Regions from separate parts of the Chromobacterium haemolyticum genome, predicted to be linked through region 2. Evidence: predicted binding sites of a transcription regulator. Region 2 holds the regulator's gene; each other region holds the start of a gene.

The links. The regulator FNR, encoded in region 2, switches genes on or off when oxygen is low (the NO sensors DNR and NnrR bind a similar motif). The targets are predictions, from matches to a motif close to TTGATNNNNATCAA.
Positions count from the first base shown of each region.
Region 1: the regulator FNR is predicted to act here: its motif matches at 1,816-1,829, upstream of GYH29_RS03960 (M61 family metallopeptidase).
Region 3: the regulator FNR is predicted to act here: its motif matches at 2,005-2,018, upstream of GYH29_RS02335 (ribonucleoside triphosphate reductase).

Region 1 is NZ_AP019312.1:878,420-882,628, forward strand. It holds gene ccoN (cytochrome-c oxidase, cbb3-type subunit I) at 9-1,433, opposite strand; gene GYH29_RS03960 (M61 family metallopeptidase) at 1,904-3,682, shown strand; gene pepN (aminopeptidase N) at 3,765-4,209, shown strand, end outside.
Region 2 is NZ_AP019312.1:3,972,045-3,976,253, reverse strand. It holds gene hemN (oxygen-independent coproporphyrinogen III oxidase) at 1-1,232, opposite strand, end outside; gene fnr (fumarate/nitrate reduction transcriptional regulator Fnr) at 1,342-2,088, shown strand; gene GYH29_RS18205 (DUF1853 family protein) at 2,372-3,295, opposite strand; gene GYH29_RS18200 (RNA methyltransferase) at 3,285-4,064, opposite strand.
Region 3 is NZ_AP019312.1:495,800-500,008, forward strand. It holds gene GYH29_RS02325 (anaerobic ribonucleoside-triphosphate reductase activating protein) at 1-24, opposite strand, end outside; gene nrdD (anaerobic ribonucleoside-triphosphate reductase) at 11-190, opposite strand; gene GYH29_RS02335 (ribonucleoside triphosphate reductase) at 213-1,925, opposite strand; gene GYH29_RS02340 (LysR family transcriptional regulator) at 2,549-3,514, shown strand; gene GYH29_RS02345 (NAD(P)/FAD-dependent oxidoreductase) at 3,688-4,209, shown strand, end outside.

The DNA of each region.
Region 1 (4,209 bases), 2.2 Mb from region 2:
CTTGCGCCTCAATGAGCGTGGGCGGTGATGGCCGGGATCTTGGCGTCTACGGCACGGCCCGCGGTTACGGTGCGGAAGGTGTTGTAGGCCATCAGGAACATGCCGAGCAGGTACAGGAAGCCGCCGAGCAGACGCACGAAGTGGTACGGATAGGTGGCTTTGACCGCCTCAACGAAAGCGTAGGTCAGGGTTCCGTCCGGGTTCAGCGCGCGCCACATCAGGCCCTGGGTCACGCCGGAGATCCACAATGCGGCGATGTACAGCACCACGCCGACGGTGGCGAGCCAGAAATGGGCTTCAACCAGCTTCAGGCTGAACATGGATTCGCGGCCGAACAGGCGGGGAATCAGGTAGTACATGGAACCGATGGTGATGAAGCCCACCCAGCCCAGCGCGCCGGAGTGCACGTGGCCGATGGTCCAGTCGGTGTAGTGAGACAAGGCGTTGACGGTCTTGATCGACATCATCGGGCCTTCGAAGGTGGACATGCCGTAGAAGGACAGCGATACCACCAGGAATTTCAGCACTGGGTCGGTGCGCAGCTTATGCCAAGCGCCCGACAGGGTCATGATGCCGTTGATCATGCCGCCCCAGCTCGGGGCCAGCAGCACCAGGGAGAACACCATGCCTACGGATTGGGTCCAGTCCGGCAGGCTGGTGTAGTGCAGGTGGTGAGGGCCGGCCCACATATAGGTGAAGATCAGCGCCCAGAAGTGCACTACGGACAGGCGGTAGGAGTAAACCGGACGGCCAGCCTGTTTCGGGATGAAGTAGTACATCATGCCCAGGAAGGCGGCGGTCAGGAAGAAGCCCACGGCGTTATGGCCGTACCACCATTGCACCATGGCGTCCACGGCGCCGGAGTAGGCGGAGTAGGATTTCCACAGCGACACCGGCACGAAGGCGGAGTTGACGATGTGCAGCAGGGCCACGGCCAGGATGAAGGCGCCGTAGAACCAGTTGGCCACGTAGATGTGTTTGACCTTGCGGATGGCGATGGTGCCAAAGAAAACAATGGCGTAAACAACCCAGATCACCGCGATCAGGAGCTTGATCGGCCATTCCAGCTCGGCGTACTCCTTGCTGGTGGTCAGGCCCAGCGGCAAGGTGATGGCGGCCAGCACGATCACCAGTTGCCAGCCCCAGAAGGTGAAGGCGGCGAGCTTGTCGGAGATCAGCCGGACGTTACAGGTACGCTGCACTACGTAGTAGGAAGTGGCGAACAAACCGCAGCCGCCGAAGGCGAAGATGACCGCATTGGTGTGCAGCGGGCGCAGGCGGCCGAAGTGGAACCATGGGCCGAAGTTCAAATCGGGCCAGACCAGTTGGGCCGCAATGATGACGCCCACCAACATGCCGACAATGCCCCACACGACGGTCATGATGGCAAATTGGCGCACCACCTTATAGTTATAAGTGGATTGCGTTTCCATTTAGGGTTTTCTCCAAGGTTGCTAACTCAGAACGTGACATATCTAATCGACGGCTTGAAGTCCGGGCGACTGTCCCAATCTGTACTGATGTGACTGTATCCAGACGAAGCCGTAGGGAAAACGACTTTTATTAAAATCAAGCGCTTGACCCAGATCGCAGCGGTACTGATGTCTGTATTAGCAGTTCATCCCGTATTGCGACAGCGCAATTTCCCCATTTAGTTAACCCGGCATTCTAAATCAATTACCCATATCGGGCCAGTTTGGACGGCCGGGGATGTCGCTTTCCCATTTGTCTTTATTTATGTCTCAAGCGAGCGTGACAGTTCTTGCAAATACTGTTGCTACTGGCGAGATTGTATTGTCTGGCGGCCCAGCCTTCTTGACCTGGATCAAGATGTCATAAAACGCAGCGTTTACCCGCGGCAAGTGCTAAAATAAGAAGGTTTTGCAACGATTGCAGGCAGATCATGACCGTTTCCGTCCGCTACACCCTATGTCCCCGCGCCCCTGAGGCGCATCTTTTCGAGGTCGTCCTGACCGTTTCCAAACCCGCAAAGAACGGCCAGATTTTCTCCTTGCCGGCTTGGATTCCCGGTAGTTACATGATCCGGGAGTTCTCCAGGCATATTGTGGAAATTCGCGCGGAATCCGCGGGAAAAGCGGTGCAGCTGGTCCAGTTGACAAAAAACAGCTGGCAAGCCGCGCCGGTCAAGGGCGTGCTGGTTCTGCGCTATAAAGTTTATGCGTTTGATCTGTCCGTGCGCGGAGCGTATCTGGACGCGGAGCGCGGCTTCTATAACGGCAGCAGCGTTTTCCTGGCGGTGGACGGCTATGAAAACGAGGCCTGCGCGGTGGAGATCCTGCCGCCGGAAGGCAAGGCCTACGCCGATTGGAAAGTGGCGACCAGTCTGCCGGCGCGCGGCGCGGACAAGAAAACCGGCTTCGGCGGCTATCAGGCGGCTTCCTACGACGAGTTGATCGACCATCCTGTGGAGTTGGGCGCCTTCGAGCGAGTCAGCTTCAAAGCCTGCGGCGTACCGCACGAATTCGTTGTCTCCGGTCGTTTCCGCGCCGACCTCAAGCGCTTGGCGCGCGACACCAAGAAAATTTGCGAATACCAGATCAAATTGTTTGGCGAGCCGGCTCCGTTCGAGCGCTATGTGTTCATGCTTTTCGTCGGCAAAGACATCTACGGCGGTCTGGAGCATCGCGCTTCCACCGCGCTGGTGGCCAACCGCGACGATTTGCCGCAACAGGGCGTTGAGGAGATCGGCGACGGCTATCTGAAACTGTTGGGTCTGATCAGCCACGAATACTTCCACAGTTGGAATGTCAAGCGGATGAAGCCGGCGGCGTTCACGCCCTATGATCTGAACCAGGAAGGCTACACCCGTTTGTTGTGGGCCTTTGAGGGCATCACTTCCTATTACGACGACCTGAGCCTGGTGCGCTGCGGTCTGATCGATGAAAAGCGCTATCTGGGCCTGCTGGCGGAAACCATCAGCGGCGTGGAGCGCGGCGCCGGCCGCCTGAAGCAGACCTTGGAGCAATCCAGTTTCGAAGCCTGGACCAAATATTACCGGCAAGACGAAAACAGCCCCAACAGCATCGTCAGCTATTACACCAAGGGCGCGCTGGCCGCGTTGGCGCTGGACTTGACCATACGCCGCGACAGCCAGGGCCGTCAGTCGCTGGACGATGTGATGCGGGCGCTGTGGCGCAAGTGGCTGGACGACGGCAAGGGTTTGGCCGAGGACGAGTGGGAAAAACAGGCGCAGGCCGTTACCGGCCTGGATCTCAAGGCCTTTTTCGATCGCGCGCTGCGCGGCGTTGAGCCCCTGCCGCTGGCCGAACTGTTGGCGGCCCAGGGCGTGGAGCTGCGCTTCGAGCCGGCGGCCAACGCCGGCGACCGTGGCGGTCTGGCGCTGAGCGGCAAGCCTGCGCCGGCCAGCCTGGGGGTCAAGGCTGTGGCCGAGGCCCAGGGCGTGCGTGTGCTCAATGTCTACGACGGCGGCGCGGCGCAAAGCGCCGGCCTGTCCGGCGGCGACGTGATCGTGGCGATAGACAAGCTCAAAGCGGTGGATCTGGACAAGGCGCTGGCGCGTTATCAGCCGGGCGATAAGCTTAAACTGCATTGGTTCCGCCGCGACGAACTGATCAGCGCGCAAGTGGAGCTGCAAGCCGCGCCTGCCGACGCCTGCCGGTTGCTGTTGCAGGACGACGGCGCCCGGTGGCTGCGCCGCTAACATTCATCGGGACGGTGCCGTTCCCCGGCGCGGTTCCCCTCCAGCCAAGACCGGCGCAGCCGGCATCGAAGGAGACGTAGACATGGCTCAACAGCCGCAAGTCAAGTATCGCAACGATTACGCAGCCCCCGCTTTTCTGATCGACCGGGTCGATCTGAGCTTCGACATCGAAGACGACGCCACCCGCGTGCATGCGCGCCTGGTGGTGACCCGCAACGACAAGGCCGCGCGCCAGGACGATCTGGTGCTGGACGGCAGTGCCGCGCTGGTGGCGGTAACGCTGGACGGAGAGCGCCTGGACGAAAGCGGCTACGCGCTGGCCGACGAACAACTGACCGTGCGCGGCGTGCCCGACAGCTTCATCCTAGAGGTGGAGACCGAGATCGACCCGGCGGCCAACACCAGCCTGATGGGTTTGTACGCGTCCAACGGCAATCTGTTCACCCAATGCGAGCCGGAAGGCTTCCGCAAAATCACCTATTACCTGGACCGTCCCGACGTGATGGCCAAGTTCACCACCACCATCA
Region 2 (4,209 bases):
AAGTACTCGGCGAAGTTGATGCCGTGAATTTCCTCCAGCGCTTCCACGGACAGCGAGAAACGGCACATCAGACCCTGGATGATGCTGCGACGAAGGATGTCGTCATTGTCCAGCGTCAGCCCGCGCAGCACCGGCAGATGGCCGCTGTCCAGCGCCGCGTAGTAGCTGTCCAGATCTTTGGCGCTCTGACTGTAGCAGGGGCCGACCTTGCCGATGGAGGACACGCCAAGGCCAATCATGTCGCAGTCCGCATGCGTGGAATAACCCTGGAAATTGCGCTGCAGCCGGCCCTGGCGCAAGGCGGAGGCCAGTTCGTCGTCCGGCTTGGCGAAGTGATCCATGCCGATGAACACATAGCCGGCGTCGGCCAGGCGTTGCACCGAGTCCTGCAGGATGTCCAGCTTGGTTTCCGGCGACGGCAGATCGGCCTCGTTGATGCGGCGTTGCGGCATGAACACGGTGGGCAAATGGGCGTAGTTGTACAGCGCCAGCCGGTCCGGTCCTATGGCGATCACTTTGTCCAGCGTGCGACGCACCGATTCACGGGTCTGCAAGGGCAGGCCGTAAATCAGGTCGACGCTGACGGACTTGAAGCCGGCGTCGCGCGTCGCCTGGATCACCTCTAGAGTTTCCGCTTCGGACTGCACGCGGTTCACCGCCTGCTGCACCGCGGGCTCGAAGTCCTGAATGCCGACGCTGATGCGGTTGAAACCTAATTCGGCCAGCTTGAAAATTGTAGCTGCACTGACTTTGCGCGGGTCTATTTCTATGGAATACTCCCCCTCCTTCAAGAACTCGAAATGAGTCTTGAGCAAGGTCATCAATCGTTCCAGTTGCGCGTCGGACAGGAAAGTCGGGGTACCGCCGCCGAAATGCAGCTGTATCACCTGCTCTCGGCGCCCCAGACAGGAGGCGACCATCTGGACTTCCTTTTCCAGGTAGTCCAGATACAAGTCGGCTTTGCCGCTATCCTTGGTGATGATCTTGTTGCAACCGCAGTAGTAGCAGATAGTGTTGCAAAAAGGTATATGAGCGTACAATGATAAAGGTTTCCGGTTGGCGCCGATGCTGCGCTGCCGTAGCCAGTGGATGTAGTCTCTTTCGGCAAAACCCGGCGTAAAGCGATCTGCTGTCGGGTATGACGTATATCTAGGACCTGTCCCGTCGAGGCGTTCAATCAGAGCGCGGTCGAATTCAAAATGGGCAGGAGAAAATGGGTGGGTGGTCTTCATGTCGTATTTGGATGGCAAAACCTCTGGTGGACTGGTAAATTTGCGGAAATCCTGCGAATTTCGCTTTGATAAGGGTCAAGCTTCGTCGCAAGCTTGTACTAAACATGCCATGTCCGATCAGAACCATATCTCTTTGCATAACCTGAAGGTCTCCTGCTCCAACTGCAGCCTGAAGGAACTCTGTCTGCCAGTGGGGCTCAACCGCGAGGAACTGACCCAGCTTGACGCAGTGATCCGTCAAAGCCGCCGTTTGAAGCGCGGCGAGTACCTGTTCCGCAGCGGCGAGGGCTTCCGCTCGCTGTTCGCGGTGCGCACCGGCTTCTTCAAGACCAGCGTGGCCAGTCAGGACGGCCGCGAGCAGGTGACCGGCTTTCACATGTCCGGCGAACTAATGGGCTTGGACGGTATTTCCGCCAATGTTCACGGTTGCGACGCCATCGCGCTGGAGGATAGCGAGGTGTGCGAGTTGCCGTTCAGCCGCATGGAGAGCCTGGGCCGCGAAATTCCCACCTTGCAGCACCACTTCTACCGACTGATGAGCCGCGAGATCGTTCGCGATCAAAATGTAATGTTGCTATTGGGCAACATGAAGGCGGAAGAACGCCTGGCCGCCTTCCTGCTCAATTTGTCCCAGCGTCTGTCCACCCGCGGCTTCGCCGCCAATGATTTCATCCTGCGCATGAGCCGCGAGGAAATCGGCAGCTTCCTGGGGTTGAAACTGGAAACCGTCAGCCGCACGCTGTCCAAGTTCCAGCAGCAAGGCTGGATCACGGTCGATCACAAGCACATCCAGTTGGTGATGGTGGATGAGTTGAAGGCGCTGATTTCCGGCTGTGCTCACGCCAACGGTCATTGATCCCGCCGCTTCTACGGAGCCGCGAAAGACGTAAGAGCGTGTTTATGATCTCGCGAGACAAGAGGAGGTCAGACGAAAACGGCTGAGAAAGCGGATCGTAAACAGGTTCTTAGAGCCAGTTGAAAATCTAGCGAGCAAGAGCGAGACAAGGCGAAAACCGCTGAGAAAGCGGAATGTACATAGTGGTACATGAGCATTTCGAAGCGGTACTCACCGTGGGGCGTATCACGAAGCGCAGCAGATTATGAACAGCCTCTTAGGCAAGCCATGAGGCTTGCCTTTTTCATTGCGGCGGCGCGCAGTCCGCGATTTGCCGCAACAAGCGCGACAACGGCGCTTCTTGAGGCCATCCCGGCGGAACGGCGAAGCCTCGCGCCACTTCATGCCAGTCGCCGTCCGGGCCGGGTTGCAGTTCGGCAAGCAATTGCGGTGCCTCTGCCTGTTCCAGCCGCGCGCGCAGTTCCGCCGCATCGGCGGTGTGTTCCCGCGAGAGGCGCGCAGGCGCCAGCCAACTGAGCCTGGGCAGCCAGGCCCAGCGGGAGTCCGCGTTCAACGCAGGCCAGTCGCCGCGCAGCGGCCAGTATTGCCCGTATAGCGGCAGGGCGCCGGGCGGCGGTTCCGGCGAGGTGTCTTGAGCGTGGAACAGCCAACCGCTGAGCCGGGCGCCGACCGCGCAGCCGGCAAAGCCTTCCGGCAGCGTCGCTTGCGCCGCGGGGTGACGGGATAGACGCAGCTGGGTCTGCAGCTTATGGGCTTTCAGCGCCCAGGCGTCGCGCAGGCTGGGGCCGGTCAGCGTATCGGCGCTGCGGCCCAGCTGCAGGTAGAACTTGCTGGCGGCTTCCAGGTGCAGCGGTTGGCCGTCCAGGCGCAAAAGGAAGTCGAATTCTCCGACGGTGCGGCCGTCTGGACCGCGCACAGGCAGATTGCTGGCGACTAGTTCGATGTGCGGCGCCAAGCGGAACCAGAACGATAGCAAGCGCTCGGCGTAATGACCCAGGCGGCGGGTGGGCTGGCGCGCCAGCCAGTGCCGCAGCTCGGCGGGATGAGCGTCCAGCGCTTGCAGCAGCGCCGGGCCGTCGGGGCCCAGCAGCCGGTGCGGCGGAATGTCCGCGCCGCTTTTCCAGGGAGAGGGCGCGGTGAGAAGAAAAGCCAGATCGCGCACCGCCGGATGCGCGTAGGGCAGGGTGAACGGCGGCTTATTCGCCATTCGGTCCGGGCGCGTCGCGACGGACTTCGCCGTCGGCAGCACGCTGCACCTGTTTGAGGAAGCCGCGCAGGATGTCGATCTCCTCGCGCAGCAGGCCGGCGCGGTTGAATAGGGTGCGCATCCGGCGCATCATCCGCTCGCTGTTGCGGCGGCGGAAGTAGCCGATCTTGTCCATGGTCTGTTCCAGATGGCCGCAGAAGCCCTCCACCTCGCCCAGCGCCGCCGCGTCGCTGTCGGCGCGCAGATAATCGACGTCCACGCCGGTGTGACTGAACAGCTCGTAGGTCATAACCTGCACCGCCATTGCCAGATTCAGCGAGAAGTAGTCCGGATTGCCGGGGATGGTGACCAGACGGTTGCACTGCTCGACTTCTTCGATCGACAGGCCGAAGGTTTCGTTGCCGAACACCAGGGCCACTTGTTCGCCGTCGCGGGCGCGGGCCACTAGTTCAGGCGTGGTTTGCCGCGGGGTGGACAGCGGGGTGGTCAGCTCGCGGCGGCGGCTGGTCAGCGCGCAGGCGATGGTGACGTCTTGCAGCGCCTCGGCCAGGCTGGGCACCACGGTGGCGTGTTCGAGAAGATCCACCGCCCCGGAGGCCAGGGTATTGGCTTCATCGCTGGGAAACACTTTGGGTTCAACCAGATAGAGCCGGCTCAGGCCCATGGTCTTCATTGCCCGGGCGGCGGAGCCGATATTGCCGGGGTGGTTGGGGCGAGCCAACACCACGCGAATGTTTTTCAGAAAATCAGGTACTTGGGGTTTATTCATCAGCAGTTTCACATTAAAATAGCCGGCTTATCGAAAAAGCCCGCGCGCCGTTTTGCGCGCAAGGCCAGCGCTTGCCGGATGGGCAGGCATGCCGCCTTGCCCGATTGCGCCGGGTTTTTCTTGTTCCTTAACCCAGATTGTTACT
Region 3 (4,209 bases), 1.8 Mb from region 2:
TGCTGCGGGGTCAGCGGCGCGCATGTTCACTGAAGCAGACCCGTTCGTCGAATTCTCCCCGCTTGCCGATATTGAAGGACTGCACTGGGCGGTGATAGCCCATCACACGGGTCCAGATTTCGCAGCGGGTGCGCTGCTCGTCATTGAGCGGGGCGGCGTCTTGGCCGGGGATGAGGGTGGGAGGAGTCATGGGCTTTCCTTTCTTAAAGGGCTTATGAAGACTGGCGCGCCAGCAGTTCCGCGTCGCAGCGCGGGCAGAATTCGTGGTGACCGGACAGATAGCCGTGCTTGGGGCAGATCGAGAAGGTGGGGGTTACTGTGATATAGGGCAGGCGGAAGCGGGACAGCGCGCGCCGCACCAGTTCGCGGCAGGCGTCGGCGCTGCTGACCGCCTCGGTCATATAAAGGTGCAGCACGGTGCCGCCGGTGTATTTGCGTTGCAGCAGTTCCTGACGTTGCAGGGCCTCGAACGGGTCGTCGGTGAAGCCCACCGGCAATTGGCTGGAGTTGGTGTAATAAGGATGAGCGTCGCTGCCGGCTTGCAGGATGCCGGGATAGCGTTTGCGGTCTTCCTTGGCGAAGCGGTAGGTGGTGCCTTCCGCCGGGGTGGCTTCCAGGTTGTACAGGTGGCCGGTGCTTTCCTGGAACTCGACCATGCGCTGGCGGATGTGGTCCAAGTAGTCGCAGGCCAACTGGTGGCCCTCGTCGCTGGTGATGTTGATGCGATCGGCGCTGAAGTTGCGGATCATTTCATTGATGCCGTTGACGCCTATGGTGCTGAAATGATTGCGCAGCGAGCCCAGGAAGTGACGAGTGTAAGGGTAGAGGCCGTCGTCGATGCGCGCTTGCACTTCGCTGCGTTTTTTCTCCAAGGCGTCGCGGGACAACTCTAACAAGCGGTCGGTTTCGGCCAGCAGCGCGGCGTAGTCGCCGGCGAAGCGGTGGCCCAGACGCGCGCAGTTGATGGTGATCACGCCGACGGAGCCGGTTTGTTCGGCGCTGCCGAACAGGCCGTTGCCGCGCTTGAGCAGTTCCCGCAAGTCCAGTTGCAGCCGGCAGCACATACTGCGCACCATCTGCGGCTCCAGGTCGGAGTTCACGAAGTTCTGGAAATAGGGCAGGCCGTATTTGGCGGTCATTTCGAACAAGAGATCGGTATTCTCGCCGTGCCAGTCGAAGTCGCGGGTGATGTTGTAGGTGGGGATGGGGAAGGTGAAGGAGCGCCCCTTGGCGTCGCCGGCCAGCATCACTTCGATGTAGGCGCGGTTGATCATCGCCATTTCGCGTGCGCAATCTCCGTAGCGGAACGGCATTTCCTCTCCGCCCAGCACCGGAATCTGCTCGGCGATGTCGTCTGGGCAGGTCCAGTCGAAGGTCAGGTTGGTGAACGGGGTTTGGGTGCCCCAGCGGCTGGGCACGTTGAGGTTGTAGATCAGTTCCTGGACGCACTGGCGCACGTCGGCGTAGCTCAGCCCGTCTTTTTTGACGAAGGGGGCCAGGTAGGTGTCGAAGGAACTAAACGCTTGGGCGCCGGCCCACTCGTTTTGAAGGGTGCCGAGGAAGTTGACGATTTGGCCGCAGGCGGAAGACAGATGGCGCGGCGGCGCGGATTCCACCTTGCCGGGAATGCCGTTGAAGCCATTTTGCAACAGGGTGCGCAGCGACCACCCGGCGCAGTAGCCTGACAGCATGTCCAGATCGTGGATGTGCAGATCCCCCTGGCGGTGGGCAATGGCAACTTCCGGCGCCAGCACCCGCTCCAGCCAGTAATTGGCGGTGAGTTTGCCGGCGATGTTGAGGATCAGGCCACCCAGGCTGTAGCCCTGGTTGGCGTTGGCGTTGACCCGCCAGTCGGCCCGGTCCAGATATTCGTCGATCGCGGAGATGGCATCCACCATGGCGGCGGGCGCGGAAGCTGTGCTCATTTCTATATCTAGTGAAGTTATCGAATTGGCGACACTATAAATTGTGTTTTACGGGCTGTGTGGCCGAGGTGGCGATAACTTGACGCGGATCAAGCGCGGTGTTTTTGGGCTGCGGCTGCGCTTGCCAGGCCGGTGAAATGAGTCGTTGAACGCGATTATCGTGTTGTTTGCGGCGACGCATGGCTTATGCTGGATGGGTGCCGTCGTGCAGCCGATGCCGCTCCGCTGCGATCATCGTTGCTCCTGCGGCATATTGTTGCCAACTTGATGCTGTTTCATTGAGTCTGTTGCAACAAACTCATGGCATTCAGCCCGGATCAGGTGCATACTTGGATTGCATAGAAAATAGGGCGATGTATTTTCAAGCAAGCTGTAATAACTATATGACAAAGTGCGCTCCGTGAGCGGTGCAGCGGGGAAGCTGCGGTCGGTTCTGTTCCTGGCGTGGATTTGTCCATGAAGATGCATTCACAACAATTTGCAAGTTCTTCTTTAATCATTAGAGGGTATGGTGTACCCTTTTTAAAGATATACTACTTAATAATGTTATCAGCATTGTCAAATCCAGGGCGTCCGTCCGGGCGTGAAGGGTAGGCGATGCCGAGCCTGGAACATCCCTGATTATGGACACCTTAAAAGCATTGATGGTCTTCATGACCACGGCGGAAAACGGCAGTTTCTCCGACGCCGCGCGCAAGCTGGGCGTATCGCCGGCCGCTATCAGCCAGAGCATCGCCCGGCTGGAGCAGGAACTGGAGGTTCGCCTGTTCAACCGCACCACGCGCCAATTGACGCTGACCGAGGACGGGCGCCGTTTCTACGCCCAGTGCCGCGGGCCGGTGAACAATCTGGATTCGGCTATCAATCAGTTGAAGGCCAGCCGCGACGAGCCGGCCGGTCATCTGCGGGTCAGCATGCCCAACTCCTTTGGCCGGCGTTTCATCTTGCCCATCATGGGCGAGTTCTGCGAGCGCTATCCCAAGGTGCGGGTCTTCTTCGGCCTGGACGACCATTTCAGCGATTTGATCGAGGACGGCTACGATGTGGGCGTGCGTTCCGGCATGATGCCGGACAGCCGCATGGTGGCGCGCAACTTGGCCCAGATGCCGCTATACGTGGTGGCGTCGCCGGGGTATTGGGATTTGCATGGCCGTCCGAGCGCTCCGGAGGAGTTGAGCAACCACGATTGCATCAATTTCCAGTTCCCGACTTCCGGCCGCCTGTTCAAGTGGGAGTTCGATCGCAAGGGCGAGCGGATTCCGTTGGAGGTCAACGGCACTTACACGCTGAACGAGATGGAGGCGGTGGCCGAGCTGGCGCGTCTGGGCATGGGCGTGGCCCAGTTGCCGGGCCATGAAGTGGTGCATCTGATCCGTTCCGGCGAGCTGGAGCCGGTGTTGACCGATATGGTGTCGCTGGAGCGCTCGATTTACATCTGCTTCCCGCATCGCGATCACATCGCGCCGCGCACACGGGTGTTCGTTGATTTCGTCGTGGAGAAATTGGCGGATCATCCGGACATCATGGCGGATCTGCCGGGCCTGGATTTGAGCGCCAAACGCAAGGCGGCTCAGAAAAACTCAGTCTGATCCCGTCTCCGCTTCATCCGAAAGCCAGCGCTCGCGCTGGCTTTTTTGTTGTCTTTTTACCGCTGAGAGCCATCCTTTCTCCCAGGTGTTGTTAAATATAATGAGCGCGTGTATTGTGTTTTTATACCAATCATGAACGGACGCCACGCGTTCGCTTTGCCAAGGAGACAGCTATGAACGCGCCGGCCCGACAAGAACATACCCGCTCTTATTACGCCGCATCGGCCAATCCGGCGCCGGAGCGCCCGTCCTTGCAGAGGGCTTTGCAGGTCGATGTCTGCGTGATCGGCGCCGGCTACACCGGCTTGTCCGCGGCGTTGCATTTGGCGGAGCGCGGTTATCAGGTGGCGGTGCTGGAGGCGGCGCGGGTGGGCTGGGGCGCATCGGGCCGCAACGGCGGCCAGATCGTCAACAGCTATAGCCGCGATATGGATGTCATCGAGCGCCGGCACGGCAAAGCGGCGGCCGAGGGGCTGGGCGCGATGGCGTTCGAAGGCGGGCGCATCATTCGCGAGCGCATCGAGCAGTACAACATCCAGTGCGATCTGAAAAACGGCAATGTGTTCGCCGCTTTCACCCAGAAGCAGTTGGATGAACTGGCGGCGAAGAAGCGTTTGTGGGAGCGCTACGGCCATACCGGTTTGCAGTTGGTGGATCGCGAGAGCATGCGGGGCATCGTGGCGTCGGATCAGTAC